DNA from 3 places in the Streptomyces sp. BBFR102 genome. Region 1 is predicted to be linked to each of the others. Evidence: riboswitches for the same ligand, from Rfam matches in the RefSeq annotation. Region 1 holds a riboswitch; each other region holds the start of a gene.

Region 1 (5,505 bases):
CCACCTGACCCCGGTCGCCGCGGTCTGCCTCTGGTACGACGTCGGCTCGCGCCACGAGGTGAAGGGCCGCACCGGCCTCGCCCACCTCTTCGAGCACCTGATGTTCCAGGGTTCCGCCCAGGTGAAGGGCAACGGCCACTTCGAACTGGTCCAGGGCGCCGGCGGCTCGCTCAACGGCACCACCAGCTTCGAGCGGACCAACTACTTCGAGACCATGCCCGCCCACCAACTGGAGCTGGCCCTCTGGCTGGAGGCGGACCGCATGGGCACCCTCCTGACGGCCCTGGACGACGAGTCGATGGAGAACCAGCGCGACGTCGTCAAGAACGAGCGCCGCCAGCGTTACGACAACGTGCCCTACGGCACCGCATTCGAGAAGCTCACCGCCCTCGCCTACCCCGAGGGCCACCCCTACCACCACACGCCGATCGGCTCGATGGCCGACCTCGACGCGGCGACGCTGGAGGACGCCCGGGAGTTCTTCCGCACGTACTACGCGCCGAACAACGCCGTGCTCTCCGTCGTCGGCGACATCGACCCCGAGCAGACGCTCGCCTGGATCGAGAAGTACTTCGGCTCCATCCCCGGCCACGACGGCAAGCGCCCCCCGCGCGACGGCTCGCTGCCCGACACCATCGGCTCCGAGCTGCGCGAGGTGGTCCGCGAGGAGGTGCCCGCGCGCGCCCTGATGGCCGCCTACCGCCTCCCGGAGGACGGCACCCGCGCCGCCGACGCCGCCGACGTGGCGCTCACCGTCCTCGGCGGCGGCGAGTCCTCCCGGCTCTACAACCGCCTGGTCCGGCGCGACCGTTCGGCCGTCGCCGCCGGCTTCGGCCTGCTGCGGCTGGCCGGCGCGCCCTCGCTCGGCTGGCTGGACGTCAAGGCGTCGGGGGACGTCGAGATCCCCGCCATCGAGTCCGCCGTCGACGACGAGCTGGCCCGCTTCGCCGCCGAGGGCCCGACCGCCGAGGAGATGGAGCGCGCCCAGGCCCAGCTGGAGCGCGAATGGCTCGACCGGCTCGGCACGGTGGCCGGCCGCGCCGACGAACTCTGCCGGTACGCCGTCCTCTTCGGCGACCCGCAGCTCGCCCTCAGCGCCGTCGGCCGCGTGCTGGACGTCACCGCCGACGAGGTCCGCGAGGCCGCCGCCGAGCGCCTGCGCCCGGACAACCGCGCGGTCCTCGTCTACGAGCCGCTGACCCCCGAGGAAGCCGAGCACGCCGACAACACCGACGCCGCGACCGGCGAGGAGGCCGCAGCCAGTGAGTGACGTCATCACCCCCGCCATGGATCTCCACCCGCAGCCGGCCGGGGGAGCGCCCCGCCCGTGGGCCTTCCCGGCCCCCGAGCGCACCACGCTGGACAACGGCCTGACGGTGCTGCGCTGCCACCGGCCCGGCCAGCAGGTGGTCGCCGTCGAGGTGCTGCTCGACAGCCCGCTCGACACCGAGCCGGAGGGGCTCGACGGCCTCGCCACCATCATGGCCCGCGCCTTCAGCGAAGGCACCGACCGGCACAGCGCCGAGGAGTTCGCCGCCGAGCTGGAGCGGTGCGGCGCCACCCTCGACGCCTTCGCCGACCACCCCGGCGTCCGGCTCTCCCTGGAGGTCCCGGTCTCCCGGCTGGAGAAGGCGCTCGGGCTGCTCGCCGACGCGCTGCGCGCCCCGGCCTTCGAGGAGGCCGAGGTCGAGCGGCTGGTCCGCAACCGCCTCGACGAGATCCCGCACGAGCAGGCCAACCCGGCCCGCCGCGCCGCCAAGGAGCTGTCCCGGCAGCTCTTCCCGGTCGACTCGCGCGTCTCGCGGCCCCGCCAGGGCGCCGAGGAGACCGTCGAGCGGATCGACGCGGCGGCCGTCCGCGCCTTCTACGAGCGGCACGTCCGTCCGGCCACCGCCACCGCCGTCGTCGTCGGCGACCTGGAGGGCACCGACCTCGACGCCCTGCTCGCCGGCAGCCTCGGCGCCTGGCAGGGTGACGCGGGCAAGCCCAACCCGGTCCCGCCGGTCACCGCCGACGACACCGGCCGCGTCGTCATCGTCGACCGTCCCGGCGCCGTCCAGACGCAGCTGCTCATCGGCCGCGTCGGACCCGACCGGCACGACCGGGTATGGCCCGCCCAGGTGCTCGGCACGTACAGCCTCGGCGGCACCCTGACCTCCCGTCTGGACCGTGTCCTGCGCGAGGAGAAGGGCTACACCTACGGCGTGCGGGCCTTCGGCCAGGTGCTGCGCTCCACCCCGGAGGGGACGGGCGCGGCGATGCTCGCCATCAGCGGCTCCGTCGACACCGAGTCCACCGGACCGGCGCTGGACGACCTCTGGAAGGTGCTGCGCACCCTCGCCGCCGAAGGGCTGACCGACGCCGAGCTGGACACCGCCGTCCAGAACCTCGTCGGCGTGGCACCGCTCAAGTACGAGACGGCCGCCGCCGTCGCCTCCACCCTCGCCGACCAGGTCGAGCAGCACCTGCCGGACGACTTCCAGGCGCGGCTGTACCGCATGATGTCCGAGACCGGCGCCACCGAGGCGACCGCCGCCGTGGTCAGCGCCTTCCCGGCCGACCGGCTGGTCACCGTCCTGGTCGGCGACGCCTCCCGGATCGCCGAGCCGGTGCGCGCCCTCGGTATCGGCGAGGTCAGCGTGGTCACGGGCTGACGCCCGCTCAGCAGGTCCGGGCCGACAGGCCCGACCCGGCGCGGGAACCCCGGAAGCCCGAGTGGATTCCGGGGTTCCCGTCATGTCCACGCCTCCACCCTGATGTCCGTTTCGCGGGAGTGACACCCCCTCTGCCCTGTGGTGTGTGCTACAAAAGCGGCGTTCGGTTTGTAGCGCGACAGAACTGCCGATTAACGTCTCTGCGGCTGTCCGGCCGAAGCACCCGCCGCATCCGTGGCGAACGGGCAGTCATCGCCGAATCCCCGCAGGGCGCGAGCCCGGGGAACCGGGGACCCACCGTCCCACGGGGTGAATCGGGCGCCTCCCGCGAGGGGCTCGTAGGAGACCTTCCTGCTCCGAACCCGTCAGCTAACCCGGTAGGCGAGAAGGAAGGAAAGGACCAGCCGCTCCATGGCGTTCACCCGTCCCACCGGGAAGCACCGGCGTCCCAGCCGCCGGGCCACCCGCACCGGGGCCGGCCTGGCCGGCGTCGCCGCCCTCACCACCACCGGCGTGGCGACCACCCTCGCCTCCCCGGCCGCGGCCGCCGAGGCCCCCGCGCACACCGGCTTCACCGAGGCCATCGTGATCGGCCACGGGCTCGCCGACCGGATCGGCGACCAGGCCGCCGCCCAGCGTCTCGCCGCCGAGGCCGCCGCCGCCGAACAGGCCGCCGTCGAGGCCGCCCGGGTGGAGGCCGCCGAGGCGAAGCGGAAGGCCGAGAAGGTCCGGGCCGCCCGCGCCGCCGAACGCGAGCGCCTCCACCGCTACGTCCTCCCCGTCGAGGGCTCCTACGTCTCCACCGGCTACCAGACCGGCGGCAGCCTCTGGTCCTCCGGCAGCCACTCCGGTGTCGACTTCCACGCCCCCGCCGGCAGCGCGGTCCGCGCCGTCGGCGGGGGTACCGTGGTCGAGACCGGCTGGGGCGGCGCCTACGGCAACGAGGTCGTCATCAAGATGCACGACGGCACCTACACCCAGTACGGCCACCTGGCGTCGGCCACCGTCGCGGTCGGCCAGAGCGTCGTCCCGGGCCAGCAGATCGCCGTCTCCGGCTCCACCGGCAACTCCACCGGGCCGCACCTGCACTTCGAGGCCCGCTCCGGCGCCGACTACGGCACCGACATGGACCCCGTGGCCTACCTCCGCGGCCACGGCGTCGACGTCTGACCCACCCCTCGCGCGCCCTGTTCTTCCCGAAGGCCCCGGTTCCGGATTACCCGGACCGGGGCCTTCGGTATACCCGGACGTCTGCGCCCCGCTGTTGCTTTCCGGCCAGAAGATATCCACGGATCACCTGGTGCCGTCGGAAAGGAATCCGTTCTGCCGTAGGGTCAGGAAAGAGAACAGGACGACCGCGCTCACGCGGGTCACAGGCGGAGGATGGGTATGGGTATTCCCGCGCAATCGGTATGCACCGCGATCAGGGAGGACATCGTCTCCGGTGTGCACGAGCGCGGCTCCCGCCTCACCGAGGGGCGGCTCGCCCGCCGTTACGGCGTCTCCCGCGTCCCGGTCCGCGAGGCGCTGCGCACCCTGGAGGCCGAGGGATTCGTCGTCACCCGCCGGCACGCCGGGGCGTGCGTCGCCGAGCCGACCGAGCGGGAGGCGGCCGACCTGCTGGAGATCCGGACGCTGCTGGAGCCGCTGGGCGCCGCCCGCGCCGCCCGGCGCCGCACCGATGCCCACCTGAAGGTGCTGCGCGGCCTGGTCAGGTTGGGGCAGGAGCGCGCCAGGCTCGGTGAGGGTGAGGAGCTGCGGCCCCTGGGTGCCTGGTTCCACGAGACGCTCGCCCAGGCGTCCGGCAGCCCCGGCCTCACCGCCCTGCTGACCCAGCTGCGCCAGAAGGTCACCTGGATGTACGCGATCGACCCGCCCGCAGCCCCGGTCGAGTCCTGGGCCGAACGCGGCGCCATCGTCGACGCGGTGGCCCGCGGCGACGCGGAGCGGGCGCGCGCCCTGACCGCCCGGCACGCCGAGCGCGCGGCGGCGGCCCACCGCCTCCGCGCCACCGGGGTGAGGACTTCGCAACATGCCGTCAACAATCGGGGCGATCAGAATTAACAAGAACACCGTATACAAGAGCAAGAGCAGTGAATTCCTGGCCGCGCCGTGCCAGGCGTTCCGGCCGGAGGGAAGGTCGGGGGAATTTCCTCGCCCGTGGTGCGCGATATCGGCGCACGGGGCGGCGGGCGAATTCGACGTGCGTGAATTCCCTCAGGGCCTTGGTGAATCCCCGCCCGCGCTGGTCCGTGAAAGGCGGCACGCCCCGCGCTGACGGACGAGGGCGGCCGGCGGCGACGCGGGACCAGCGTCCCGAGGACCCGGCCCGGGCCGGGTCACCCGGACCGCACGAGCCGACCTGGCCGTCCGGCGGCGCTGCGGAGCCGACCCCGCCGGACGCCGCGTCAGCTTCGCCGGCAGCCGTACCTCCAGCTCCTTCGCGCGGGCGGTGGCCCGGCCGCGACGGAAGGCCCTGTCCGGGACGGGCGTCTCCGGTTCCGGCGGGGCGGAGGGGCAGCCGGGGGCAGGTCGCCGAGCGCCGGCGGCGCAAGGACGGACCGGGGCCCGTCCACGCCCCGGGCGGCGGGGAGCACCCCCGGATCAGACGGTCTCCGGAAGCTCGTCCAGACCCGCCGCCACCAGCTTGGCCAGGCGCTCCAGGGCGGCCTCGGCGCCGTCCGCGTCGGCGGAGAGGACGATCTCCTCGCCGCCCTGCACGCCGAGGCCGAGGACGGCCAGCACCGAGGCGGCGTTGACCGGGGCGGTGTCCGGCTTGGCGATGGTCACCGGGATGCCGGAGGCGGTGGCGGCCCGGACGAAGATGGCGGCGGGACGGGCGTGCAGGCCC
Region 2 (5,505 bases), 2.1 Mb from region 1:
TGAAGGCCAAGGCCCGGATTCCTTTCGAGGAGTCCGGGCCTTCGTCGTGTGTGCGTGGTCCCGGTACTCGTTCGGCGCTGTCCGGTCGCCGTTGCACGGGGCCGGCGGAAGCATGGGGGGAAGCGCCGGCGCGGGAGCGTGCGTGTCCGGGCCGGGCCGACCGGGGGCCGGCCGATAAATCAGGAGACAGGCTGGTGGGGAAACGCGGCGAAGCGGAGAAGGAGACGGGCCGCCCGGCCGCCGAGGCACCTCCCGCCGAGCGGGGCGCGGCCCGCCGGGGTCTTCTCGGCGACGGCCGCACGAGGAGCAGGTCCCGAATGCTGGTGCGGCTGCTGCCCGCGGCGCTGATCGTCGCGGGGATCGTCTTCGACGAGGCCACGCCGCCGCGTTTCAGCGCCAGCCCGCTCTACGCCGCGGCGCCGCTGATCGCCGCGCCGTTCTTCTCGCTCTTCGGCACCTTGCTGACCGGGGGCGCCGCGCTGGGCGTCGTGGGCCTGCTCCAGTGGCAGACCGCGACCCTGGGCGGGGTGGTCTCGACCACCGAGCTGCTCACCATCCTGACCTGCGCCCTCCTCGCGGTGCTCAGCAACCGCCTGGTCATCCGCAGCGGAGAGGAACTCGCCAGTGCGCGCAACATCGCCGAGGCCGCCCAGCGCGCCGTGCTGCCCATCCCCGCCGAACGCATCGGCGGCTTCGACGTCGCCGCCCGCTACGAGGCGGCCCAGGCCGACGCGCTCATCGGCGGCGACCTCTACGCCGTGCAGGAGACTCCGTACGGGGTGCGGTCGCTCGTCGGCGACGTACGCGGCAAGGGGCTCGGCGCGGTGGAGGCGGTCGCCGTGGTGATCGGCGCGTTCCGGGAGGCCGCCGAGCAGGAGCCGAGCCTGGAGAGGGTCGCCCAGCGGCTCGAACGCGCCCTCGCCCGCGAGGGGGTGCGGCGGGAGGGGCTGGACCAGTTCGAGGGGTTCACCACCGCGCTGCTGGCGGAGATCCCGCCCGGGCAGTCGGTCGTCCGCACGGTCAACCGGGGCCACCCTGAGCCGCTGGTGCTCCACGGCGACGGAAACGTACGGGCCCTGGTGCCGACCCAGCCGGCGCTGCCGCTCGGTATGGGCGATCTCGGGGTCTGGCCGGACCGTTCGGACGCGGTGCCGTTCCCGCCCGGCGCCACCCTGCTGCTCTTCACCGACGGCCTGACGGAGGCGCGGGATGGGCGCGGAGTCTTCTACGACCCGGTGACACGGCTGACGGGCCGTCGCTTCGAGACGCCCGGCCATCTCCTGGAGGCCCTCTCCCGGGAGGTCGGCGCGCACACCGGCGGCGGTCCGCAGGACGACATGGCGCTGCTCGCGCTCCGGCGGCCCTGAGGCGCCCGCCGCGGCACGTCGCCGGGCAGGTCACCGAGAGTGAGTGAACGGACGCTCCCCGCATAACAACTGACACACCGTCAGGTGTGGATGCGGTGGTTCGGGGCAGTCAACTCGCCCGACTCCGCCCCCCGGTGCCCCGGTACGTCCAGGCCCCGGAGTCCAACGATCACCTGGAACAGCTTGGAATCCGGGGTGGGTGTCTATTAACGTTCGATAACGCAGCGCGGTTGTCCCGGCCGTCACCCGAGACGGCTCCGCGCGCACGCGCCGAATCCCGTAGGGAACCGGGGAACCACTCCTTGGGGTGAATCGGACGCCTTTCGAGGCGCCCGTAGGAGACCTTCCTGCTCCGAACCCGTCAGCTAACCCGGTAGGCGAGAAGGAAGGAAAGGAGAGCGCCCGCGTGGCGTCGAACCGTCCTGCCCCTGAGGCCCTGTTCGTGCCGAACGACGAGGAACCGGTCACCGGTCCCACGGCCTACGGACCCGCCGGGGGGCCCTGGGAGGAATGGAATCCCACCGAGGAGTCCATCCGCCCCGTCCGTGGCCGACACCGTGTCGCGAAGCAGCGCGGCGGCGGCCTGGCCCGCTCCTCCACCGTCCTCGGTGTCGGCGTGATCGCCGCGGTGGGCGCCGGCGGTATCGCCACCGCCAAGGAGAAGCCCCCCGTCTCCATCTCCCTCCCCGACCTCTCGTCCGTCAAGGCGTCCCTCCCCGAGGTCGACTCGCTGCCGGGCGTCGGCACGCTGCTGGGCTCCGACGCGGAGTCCGACACGCAGGTGGCGGCCAGCCCGCTCACCGGCGCCGGAGTCACCGTCGCCGACGTCGAGCAGGGCACCACCGATGCCGGCGAGGCGCTGCGGGCCCGCATCATCCAGCAGGCCGAGCACCAGCAGGACCAGGCCGACCAGAGCGCGGCCCACGCCGCCGAGCAGGCCGCCGCCGCGCAGGCCGCCGCTGAGGCCGCGAAGGTCCAGGAGGCCGCCGAGAAGAAGCTGGCCGAGGCGGAGCGGGAGAAGGCCGAGAAGAAGCGGAAGAAGGAGGAGGCCGAGCGCCTCGCCAAGCTCGCCGCCAGCTTCTCGCTCCCCACCACCTCGTACACCCTGACCTCGACCTACGGCCAGAGCGGCACCATGTGGTCCTCCGGCTACCACACCGGACTCGACTTCGCCGCTCCCACCGGGACCCCGCTGAAGGCGATCCACTCCGGCACCATCAAGGAAGCGGGCTGGGCCGGATCGTACGGCTACCGGACCATCCTGGAGCTGGAGGACGGCACCGAACTCTGGTACTCCCACCAGTCGTCGATGTCGGTCAGCGCCGGTCAGAAGGTCACCACCGGCGACGTGATCGGCCGCGTCGGCGCCACCGGCAACGTCACCGGGCCCCACCTCCATCTGGAGATCCACCCGGGCGGCGGCGACGGCGTCGACCCGCTCAGCTGGCTGCGGAGCAAGGGCCTCAACATCTGACGTGCCGACGGGCGGGCGCCTCCCCGAGGTCTGAACGGGGCACGGGCGCCCGCCTGTCGCTTCACCCCGGCACGGTTCACAGCCGGTGTGTCCACATCCTCCGAGCTGGTCCCTTCCCGCGTCTCCTGCGCTCCTTCTGCGTGACTCACCGGCCGCTGCGGGGCGACCGCGTCCCGCAGCGGCCGGGCTGAACTCCGGCGGTCCTGACGGCTACCCCCCGACGTCAGGGCCGCCGGACCTGTTCGTCTCCACACCACCCGCGCGTCCCCTCCGGATGCGGCTGCACCAGGAATGGGCGGACCGGCTCGTTTGTTGATCTCCCCATGACCTCTCTCCGTCCTCTCGGCAACTCTGATCTCGACGTCTTTCCGCTGGCCCTCGGCGGCAACGTCTTCGGCTGGACCGCGGACGAGGCGCAGTCCTTCGCCGTCCTCGACGCCTACGCCGCCGCGGGCGGCAACTTCCTCGACAGCGCGGACACGTACTCCTCCTGGGTGCCGGGGAACAAGGGCGGTGAGTCCGAGGCCGTGATCGGCAAGTGGCTCGCCTCCCGTGGCCACCGTGACGAGATCGTCGTGGCCACCAAGGTCGGCGGCCACCCCCAGTTCAAGGGGCTCTCCGCCGCCAACGTGAAGGCGGCGGCCGAGGAGTCGCTCCGGCGGCTCGGCACCGACCGGATCGACCTGTACTACACCCACTTCGACGACCCGTCGGTGCCGGTCGAGGAGATCGTCACCGCCCTCGACGACCTGGTGAAGGCCGGCAAGGTGCGCGCCGTGGCCGCCTCCAACATCAGCCCCGAACGCCTCCAGGAATCCCTCGACTTCGCCGACCGCGAGGGCCTGGCCCGGTACGTCGCGCTCCAGCCCCACTACAACCTCGTCTCCCGGGACACCTATGAAGGCCGCCTCCAGCAGGTCGCGTCGCGTGCGGGCCTGGCGGTGGTGCCGTACTACGCCCTAGCCGCCGGCTTCCTGACGGGCAAGTACCGCCCGGGCACCACCGTGGAGAGCCCCCGCGCCGCAGGTGCCGGGCAGCTCCTGGCCACCGAGCGCGGCCAGAAGGTCCTGGCCGCCCTGGACACCGTCGCCGAGGCGCACGGTGTCGAGGTGGCGTCGGTCGCCCTCGCCTGGCTCGCCGCACGCCCGACCGTGGCCGCGCCGAGCGCCAGTGCCCGCACCGTGGAACAGCTCCCGGCGCTGCTGGCCGTCGCCGACCTCACGCTGACCGACGAGGAACTGAGCCTGCTCACGGTCGCCTCGGCCTGAACCCGACCGCAGCCTCCCGGGAGGCGGCCTCGGCTACCGGTGCTGCGGGGGTATGTGCGGCGGGGCCGCGTACGGCCACGGCTGCGGCGCCGGGGGTCCGGCAGATGCGGGCCCCCACCCCGCCGCGGTCGGCCCCTGCCACGGCGCGCCCCAGGCAGCCCCGCCCCTGCCCGGAGGTCCGTACGGACCACCCCAGCCCCAGCCCCCGTGCTGGGGCGGCAGCCACATCGCGGGCGGCGGGGGCGCCAGCAGGCGGGCGGCGTGCAGCTGGGCCGGGCGGATCGCCTCCCTGCGCTCCCAGAGGGAGGCGAGCAGGGCGCGCTCGCGCTCGACGAAGTCCGGCTCGGCCCGGCCCCGCTCGCCGCGGCGGCGCAGCAGGGCCAGAGTGGTGGCGTCGCGCTGGTAGGCGGCGAGGGCGCGCACCGCCTCGCGGCCTCCGGCGCGTCGGGCGTGGTCGCGGGCGAGGTGACGGCCGTTCATCGTGCCGAGGGCGGTCGGCTCGGCCGGGGCGAGCCAGCCCGCCGCCACGTACGCGGGGAGATGGGCGCGGACGCCGCGCAGCACGTCGGCGCGGGCCCACACCAGCAGCCAGACGGAGAGGCCGAAGACCGGAACCATCACCAGCGCGTAGACGATGACGAAGCCGAAGGGGCCCATCAGGGTGGCCGAGCCGTTCCACAGGCCGTGCATACCCATGGAGAGCAGCAGGCCGCCCAGCGGCAGGAGGGCCCGGCGCAGGCGATGGCGGCTGAGGGTGCGGGCGGCCAGGCCGAAGCCGATCCCGGTGAGCAGGGTGAAGAGCGGGTGGGCGAAGGGCGACAGCACGATCCGTACGAAGAAGGTGGCGGCGGTGACCGAGGCCATGCCGCTGTCACCGCTCAACTGGTCGCGGCCGAAGGCGTTCCCGAGATAGAGGATGTTCTCGGTGAAGGCGAAGCCGACGCCGGTGAGACCGGCCGTGACCGCGCCGTCCAGCAGGCCGCGGAAGTGCTGCCTGCGGAAGAGGAAGATCAGGAGTACGGAGACCGCCTTGGCCGACTCCTCGACGACGGGGGCCACATAAGTGGCGCCGACCGCGTTGGGTTTCAGCGGCTCGTCACCGCCCGCGAACGGCTCCAGGGTGGAGCCGACGAGCCACTCGGTGGCCAGGGTGTTGGCGACGATGGCGATCAGCGCCGCTGCGCAGGCCCCCCAGGCGAAGCAGAAGACCAGATTCCGCCACGGGCCCGGTTCGACCGCCTCCACCCAGCGGAACACCGCGAACAGCAGCGGCACCGGGAGCAGGGCCAGGCCGAGACCGACGAGGAAGCCGTGCGTACCGGTCTGTTCGCGGACCAGGGCGAGGATGATGCCGCCCGAGACCGTGAGCAGACCGACCAGCAGGCCCACCCGCACC
Region 3 (5,505 bases), 480 kb from region 1:
GCGCGGCTCGGCCCGTAGGAGAGCCGCACGGTCCGGTCGAGCGCGCCGGGGGCGGCGAACGCCTCGCGGGCGCCGCGCGCGGCGGCCTCCCAGGCGCCGACCGGGTCCTCGCCGAGCAGGTCGCCGTCGAGGGCGTCGCCGACCGACTCCATGGTCTCCCCGGCCAGCAGCGGGGGCGCCCAGAGCTGTTCGGAGACCAGATGGGCGACGAGGTCGCGGACGTTCCAGTCGGTGCAGGGGGTGGGGTGGTCCCACTGGTCGTCGAGGATGTCGTGGACCCTCCGGTCGAAGAGGTCCAGGGCGGCCTCGTGCCGCGCGAGGAGTTCGGAGTGACCGGGGGTACTCGTCTCGGGGTCTGCGCCCGACGGGCCGGAGGAGGACATGGGGTCCATCCTCACCCCGTTGGGGCGCGTTCGCCGGGGGCGGGCGTCCGTTCCGGTGACGGACACGGCCCGGCTCGCGCGCCGGTGCGGGTGATCGGCGCGCACGGGGGTACCCGTGCCGCATGCGTCCTGACCCTGTGAACCCCCTGCCCACCCGGTGGCGCCCCCCGGGTGCCCGCCGTGCGCGCGCCTGGCCCCCGGCTTCGTCGGCCGACCGGCTGGTCGCGCTGGACCGCACCGTCTTCGAGGCGGTCGCGGCGCGCCGCTGGCCCGGTGCCGACCGGGTGCTGCCGAAGCTGAGCCGGAGCGCCGACCACGGCCTGCTCTGGGGCGCGGTCGCGGCGGGGCTCGCGGTGACCGGTTCGCCGCGCGCCCGCCGGGCGGCGGTGCGGGGGCTGGCCTCGCTCGCCCTGGCCTCGGCCACCATCAACACCCTCGGCAAGCGGACGGTGCGGCGGCGGCGCCCGGGGCTGGAGTCGGTGCCGCTGATACGGCAGCTGAAGCGGCAGCCGATCACCTCCTCCTTCCCGTCGGGCCACGCGGCGTCGGCGGCGGCCTTCGCGACGGGGGTGGCGATGGAGTCCCGGGGCCTGGGCGCGGCGGTGGCCCCGCTGGCGGCGGCGGTCGCCGCCTCCCGCGTCCACACCGGTGCGCACTACCCCGGTGACGTGCTGGCCGGGGCGGCACTGGGCGCGGGTGCCGCCTTCGCCGTACGCGGCCTGGCGCCGACCCGGGACCAGCTCCCCTCCCCCGGGCGCCCGCTGGTGGACGTACCGGCGCTGCCCCGGGGCCACGGCCTGGTCATGGTGGTGAACCAGGGCGCCGGCACCCCCGACAAGGCGCGGGTGCTGCGGGAGCTGCTGCCGGAGGCCGAGGTGGTGGAGTGCGAGGGCGAGGGGCTGGTGGCGGAGCTGGAGAAGGCGGCGGAAGGTGCGCTGGCCCTCGGCATCTGCGGCGGCGACGGTTCGGTCAACGCGGCGGCCGGGGTGGCTCTGCGGCACGGGCTGCCGCTGGCGGTGCTGCCGGGCGGCACCCTCAACCACTTCGCGTACGACCTCGGGATGGAGGACCCGAAGGAGCTGTGCCGGGCGGTGGAGGCGGGCGACGCGGTCGCGGTGGACGTGGGCCGCTTCCGTTCCGGCGAGCGGACCGGGCACTTCCTCAACACCTTCAGTCTGGGGGTCTACCCGGAGCTGGTCCGGGAGCGGGAGCGCTGGTCGGGCCGGGTCGGCGGGCGGCTCGCGGACGTGGTGGCGGCGGTGCGGGTGCGGCGCCGGGACCATCCGCTGGAGGCGGTGGTCCAGGGTGAGCGGCGCCCGCTGTGGCTGCTGTTCGCGGGCAACTGCACCTACCGCCGGATGGGGCTGACGGGCGGGCGACGGGTGGATCTGGCCGACGGCCTGCTGGACGTCCGCGCGGTGCACGGCGGGCGCGGGCCGGGGTTCCGGCTCGTGGCCGCGGCGCTGGCGGGCCCGCTGTCCCGCTCGCCGTTCCACGCGGCGGTGCGGGTGCAGCGGCTGCGGATCGGCGGGATCAGCCCGGGAACGCCGCTCGCCTTCGACGGCGAGGTGAGCGACGCGGGTCCGAGCCTGGAGCTGGACAAGCTCCACGAGGGACTGCGGGTGTACCGGCCGCTGTCGCTCTGATCCGGCGACCCCGCGCACGGGAGGCGCCCACGCCCACCGGCTGCCGCAGCACCCCGGCGATCCGGTGGGCGCCCCGCGCGAGATGCGCCGGGTGTGCGCCGGGCGCCTGGTCGCCGTGCGCAACGCGGACTGCGCGGCGACGACCTGGCACCCGGCGCGCCCCGGACTCGACGCGTGGCTGGAGCCGTACCGGTCCGTGGCGCGGGCGAGCGGGTCGCGGGCCGGCGGCTGCGGGCGTGGGCGCGTGAGGCCGGGTTCAACGGCCTCACGGCGGCCGCCTCCGCCTGGTGCTACGCCGACGAGGCGGAGCGGGCCTGGTGGGGCGGACCGGGCGACGGCCTCCGGGTACGCGACGCGGGCGGTCGGCCTCGGGGAGGCGGACCAGGCCGGACTGGAGCGGATCGCGGCGGCCTGGCGTCGGTGGGCGGCGGCCCCCGACAGCTGGTCCGCGGTGCTCCACGGGGAGCTGCTCTGCCGCGCCCGAGCGGAGCGGGCCGCGAGTCCACACCCGGCCGGGGTGACACAGCGTCACCCTCGTGCGGGGCGGGCGCCGCGCCCCATCCGGCCTACCCACCCTGCCGACCGACACCCCTCCTTACGGACATATAGGGCATCCACCCCCATATGCGCCAATTGCCGCCACGCCGGGCGCCGTTGAGCCCGCCTCGTGAGCAGCGTCATAGCGGTCACGGTCCGTGGCAGCCACCACCGGCCGGGGCGCAGCACCCGCCACGCCCGGAAAGATCACGAATCTACGGAGGGTGACCACCTCCGGAACAAAGGATCAAGAAAGCGACTTCCAGGGCGCCGACGCTGCTTGTTCCCGGGAGCCCGGCTCGTCTACGGTCACCGTCATTCCGGATGGACCGCCTAATCCTGCCGCCGTCCGGTATCCCACATCGACCCTTCCACGGCAGGAGCGGGGGACCCAGGTAAGCCGCCGGAACCGGAGCAGCGCACCGCGCACGCCACCGGCCCCCCGGCTAGGGGTGAAGCCGCGCCACACGGCGCGGCCGGGCAGCTCCAGCCCGAACCCGACAGCTCACCTCGCAGGCGCCGGAGAGGAACCTTCATGCCCGCCAAGGGGAAGCACCGCCGTACCAGGACCATGCGCATAGCCCGCACGCTGGCCGTCGCCGGCTCGGGCAGCGCCGCCCTGGCCCTGCCGCTGATGGGCGCCGCCCACGCACAGGCCGCCGAGAAGTCGGCGCCGGAGTCCGTCGCCGTCCAGCAGGCCGTCGCCGCAGCTCAGCAGCAGGCGCCGAAGAACGCCTCCGCCGACACCAAGACCTACGAGGTCGTCGTCGGCGACTACCTGGCCAAGATCGCCGCCGCACAGCACGTCGACGGTGGCTGGGAGCAGCTCTACCAGGACAACCGCAAGGTCGTCGGCTCGAACCCGGACCTCATCCTCCCGGGCATGAAGCTCTCGGTGGACGGCACCGTCGCCGAGGCCCCGAAGTCCGCCCCGGCCAAGCCGCAGAGCGCGCCGAAGCAGGCCGCGCCCAAGGCCGACACCAGCGCCTCCACCGCGAAGAAGACCGAGACGGCGCCGCAGCCGGCCGCCCCGGCGAAGCCGCAGGCCGAGCAGGCCGAGCAGCCCGCCGCCTCCACCGGCTGGGTCCGCCCGGTCGACTCCTCCCCGTCCACCGCCTACCGCGCCTCCGGCGGCAGCTGGTCCTCCGGTTACCACACCGGTGTCGACTTCTCCGCCTCCTCGGGCACCTCCGTCAAGGCCGTCGGCGCGGGCACCGTCGTCTCCGCCGGCTGGAGCGGCTCGTACGGCAACGAGGTCGTCATCAAGCACGCCGACGGCAAGTACTCCCAGTACGCCCACATGTCGTCGCTCTCGGTCTCGTCCGGCCAGACCGTCTCGGCCGGCCAGCAGATCGGCCTCTCCGGATCGACCGGCAACTCCACCGGACCGCACCTCCACTTCGAGGTCCGCACCGGCCCGGGCTACGGCTCGGACATCGACCCGCTGGCCTACCTGCGCGGTCACGGCGTCTCCGTCTGACACCTCCCGGCACCGCCGGGTCCTCTCCTCACCGCCGGCCGGGGGCCGGACCGGGGCACACCGCCCCGGCCCGGCCCCCGGCCGCGCGCGTGCCGCCGGTCGCTACCGCCCGGCCGTCCCGAGGATCAACGACCGGAGCGGGCCGGCCCGTCGGCAGCGCGTGGCCCGCGCCGGGCACGATCTCCACCTCGGCACGGCCCACCAGCGCGCCGACGCGTGCGGCCACCTCCCGCGTGTCGCGCGGGGCGCCGCGCTCCCCGAGCAGGAAGGGCGCGGGGACCGTCAGGCGGCCAGTTCCTCGCAACTGCCTGAACTGGCCCGTCCGCAACGCGGTGAAGGTCTCCCGCCCGTACCGGTCCAGCCCTCGACCGCAAGGGGAGCGCTCCGCTCCCGGCCTTCTGCACCACGCTTCAGGCGAGGGCGGCAGATCTCCGGCTCCTCGGGCGGTGGCGGTTCAGCGGACCGTCCGGAAGAACGCCCGGATGTCATCGAGGAGCAGGTCGGGGGCCTCCATCGCGGGGAAGTGGCCGCCGCGGTCGAACTCCGACCAGTGCGTCACGTTGTGCTCTCGTTCGGCGATACGACGCACTCCGGGGTCCCCGGGGAAGACAGCGACGCCGTGGGGCACCGGGGACGCGGAGACGGCCGAGCCCCAGGACTTCGCGCTCTCCTTGTACAGCCGGGCCGAGGAGGCGGCGGTGCCGGTCAGCCAGTAGATGCTCACGTCGGTGAGCAACTGGTCCCGGTCGACAGCTTCCTCGGGAAGCTCGCGGGCGGGGTCGGTCCACTCCTTGAACTTCTCCGCGATCCACGCCAGCTGTGCGGCCGGCGAGTCGGTCAGGCCGAACGCGACGGTCTGCGGACGGGTGGCCTGGATGATCGCATAGCCGCTGCCGTCCTGGTCCTGGTACTGCCCGAGCCGCTCCAGCTCTACCGGCGACAATCCGTCGGACTCCGCCGGGTCGCCGGTCGGAAAGCCCAGTCCGCCGTTGACGTGCACCCCGGCGACGTTCCCGGGGGCGACACGGCCGAGTTCGGGCGAGATCACGGCACCGCTGTCGCCGCCCTGGGCGCCATAACGTTCGTAGCCCAGGCGCCGCATCAGCTCCGCCCAGGCTCGCGCGACCCGGTGCAGATCCCAGCCCGGCTGGGTGGTCGGCCCGGAGAACCCGAACCCCGGGATGGACGGAGCGACGACGTGGAACGCGTCGGCGGGATCGCCGCCATGGGCCCGCGGGTCGGTGAGCGGGCCCATGATCTTCATGAACTCGGCGATCGAGCCCGGCCAGCCGTGCGTGATGATCAACGGCAGTGCGTCGGGCTCGGGGGACCTCACGTGCAGGAAGTGGACGTGCTGCCCGTCGATCTCGGTGGTGAACTGGTCGAACCGGTTGAGCGCGGCCTCCTGCGCGCGCCAGTCGAAGCCGGAGCGCCAGTACTCGGCGAGTTCCCTCGCGTA

What was found. A riboswitch is a leader RNA that binds a small molecule or an ion and turns the genes downstream of it on or off. The one in region 1 is predicted to bind cyclic di-AMP.
Region 2: another riboswitch for cyclic di-AMP. It lies ahead of ACSLIC_RS11950 (M23 family metallopeptidase); the one in region 1 lies ahead of ACSLIC_RS21355 (M23 family metallopeptidase).
Region 3: another riboswitch for cyclic di-AMP. It lies ahead of ACSLIC_RS23425 (peptidoglycan DD-metalloendopeptidase family protein); the one in region 1 lies ahead of ACSLIC_RS21355 (M23 family metallopeptidase).

What each region holds. Positions count from the first base shown of each region.
Region 1 covers NZ_CP195757.1:4,814,090-4,819,594, forward strand. Annotated here, with positions in the region: gene ACSLIC_RS21345 (M16 family metallopeptidase) at 1-1,270, shown strand, start outside; gene ACSLIC_RS21350 (M16 family metallopeptidase) at 1,287-2,654, shown strand; cyclic di-AMP (ydaO/yuaA leader) riboswitch at 2,898-3,052, shown strand; gene ACSLIC_RS21355 (M23 family metallopeptidase) at 3,066-3,824, shown strand; gene ACSLIC_RS21360 (GntR family transcriptional regulator) at 4,044-4,718, shown strand; gene ACSLIC_RS21365 (HPr family phosphocarrier protein) at 5,259-5,505, opposite strand, start outside.
Region 2 covers NZ_CP195757.1:2,694,530-2,700,034, reverse strand. Annotated here, with positions in the region: gene ACSLIC_RS11955 (PP2C family protein-serine/threonine phosphatase) at 195-1,367, shown strand; cyclic di-AMP (ydaO/yuaA leader) riboswitch at 1,626-1,762, shown strand; gene ACSLIC_RS11950 (M23 family metallopeptidase) at 1,774-2,841, shown strand; gene ACSLIC_RS11945 (aldo/keto reductase) at 3,165-4,109, shown strand; gene ACSLIC_RS11940 (PrsW family intramembrane metalloprotease) at 4,143-5,505, opposite strand, start outside.
Region 3 covers NZ_CP195757.1:5,296,715-5,302,219, reverse strand. Annotated here, with positions in the region: gene ACSLIC_RS23440 (TIGR03086 family metal-binding protein) at 1-383, opposite strand, end outside; gene ACSLIC_RS23435 (bifunctional phosphatase PAP2/diacylglycerol kinase family protein) at 506-2,029, shown strand; partial or broken gene ACSLIC_RS23430 (SAM-dependent methyltransferase) at 2,058-2,510, shown strand; cyclic di-AMP (ydaO/yuaA leader) riboswitch at 2,920-3,100, shown strand; gene ACSLIC_RS23425 (peptidoglycan DD-metalloendopeptidase family protein) at 3,102-4,046, shown strand; gene ACSLIC_RS23420 (epoxide hydrolase family protein) at 4,501-5,505, opposite strand, start outside.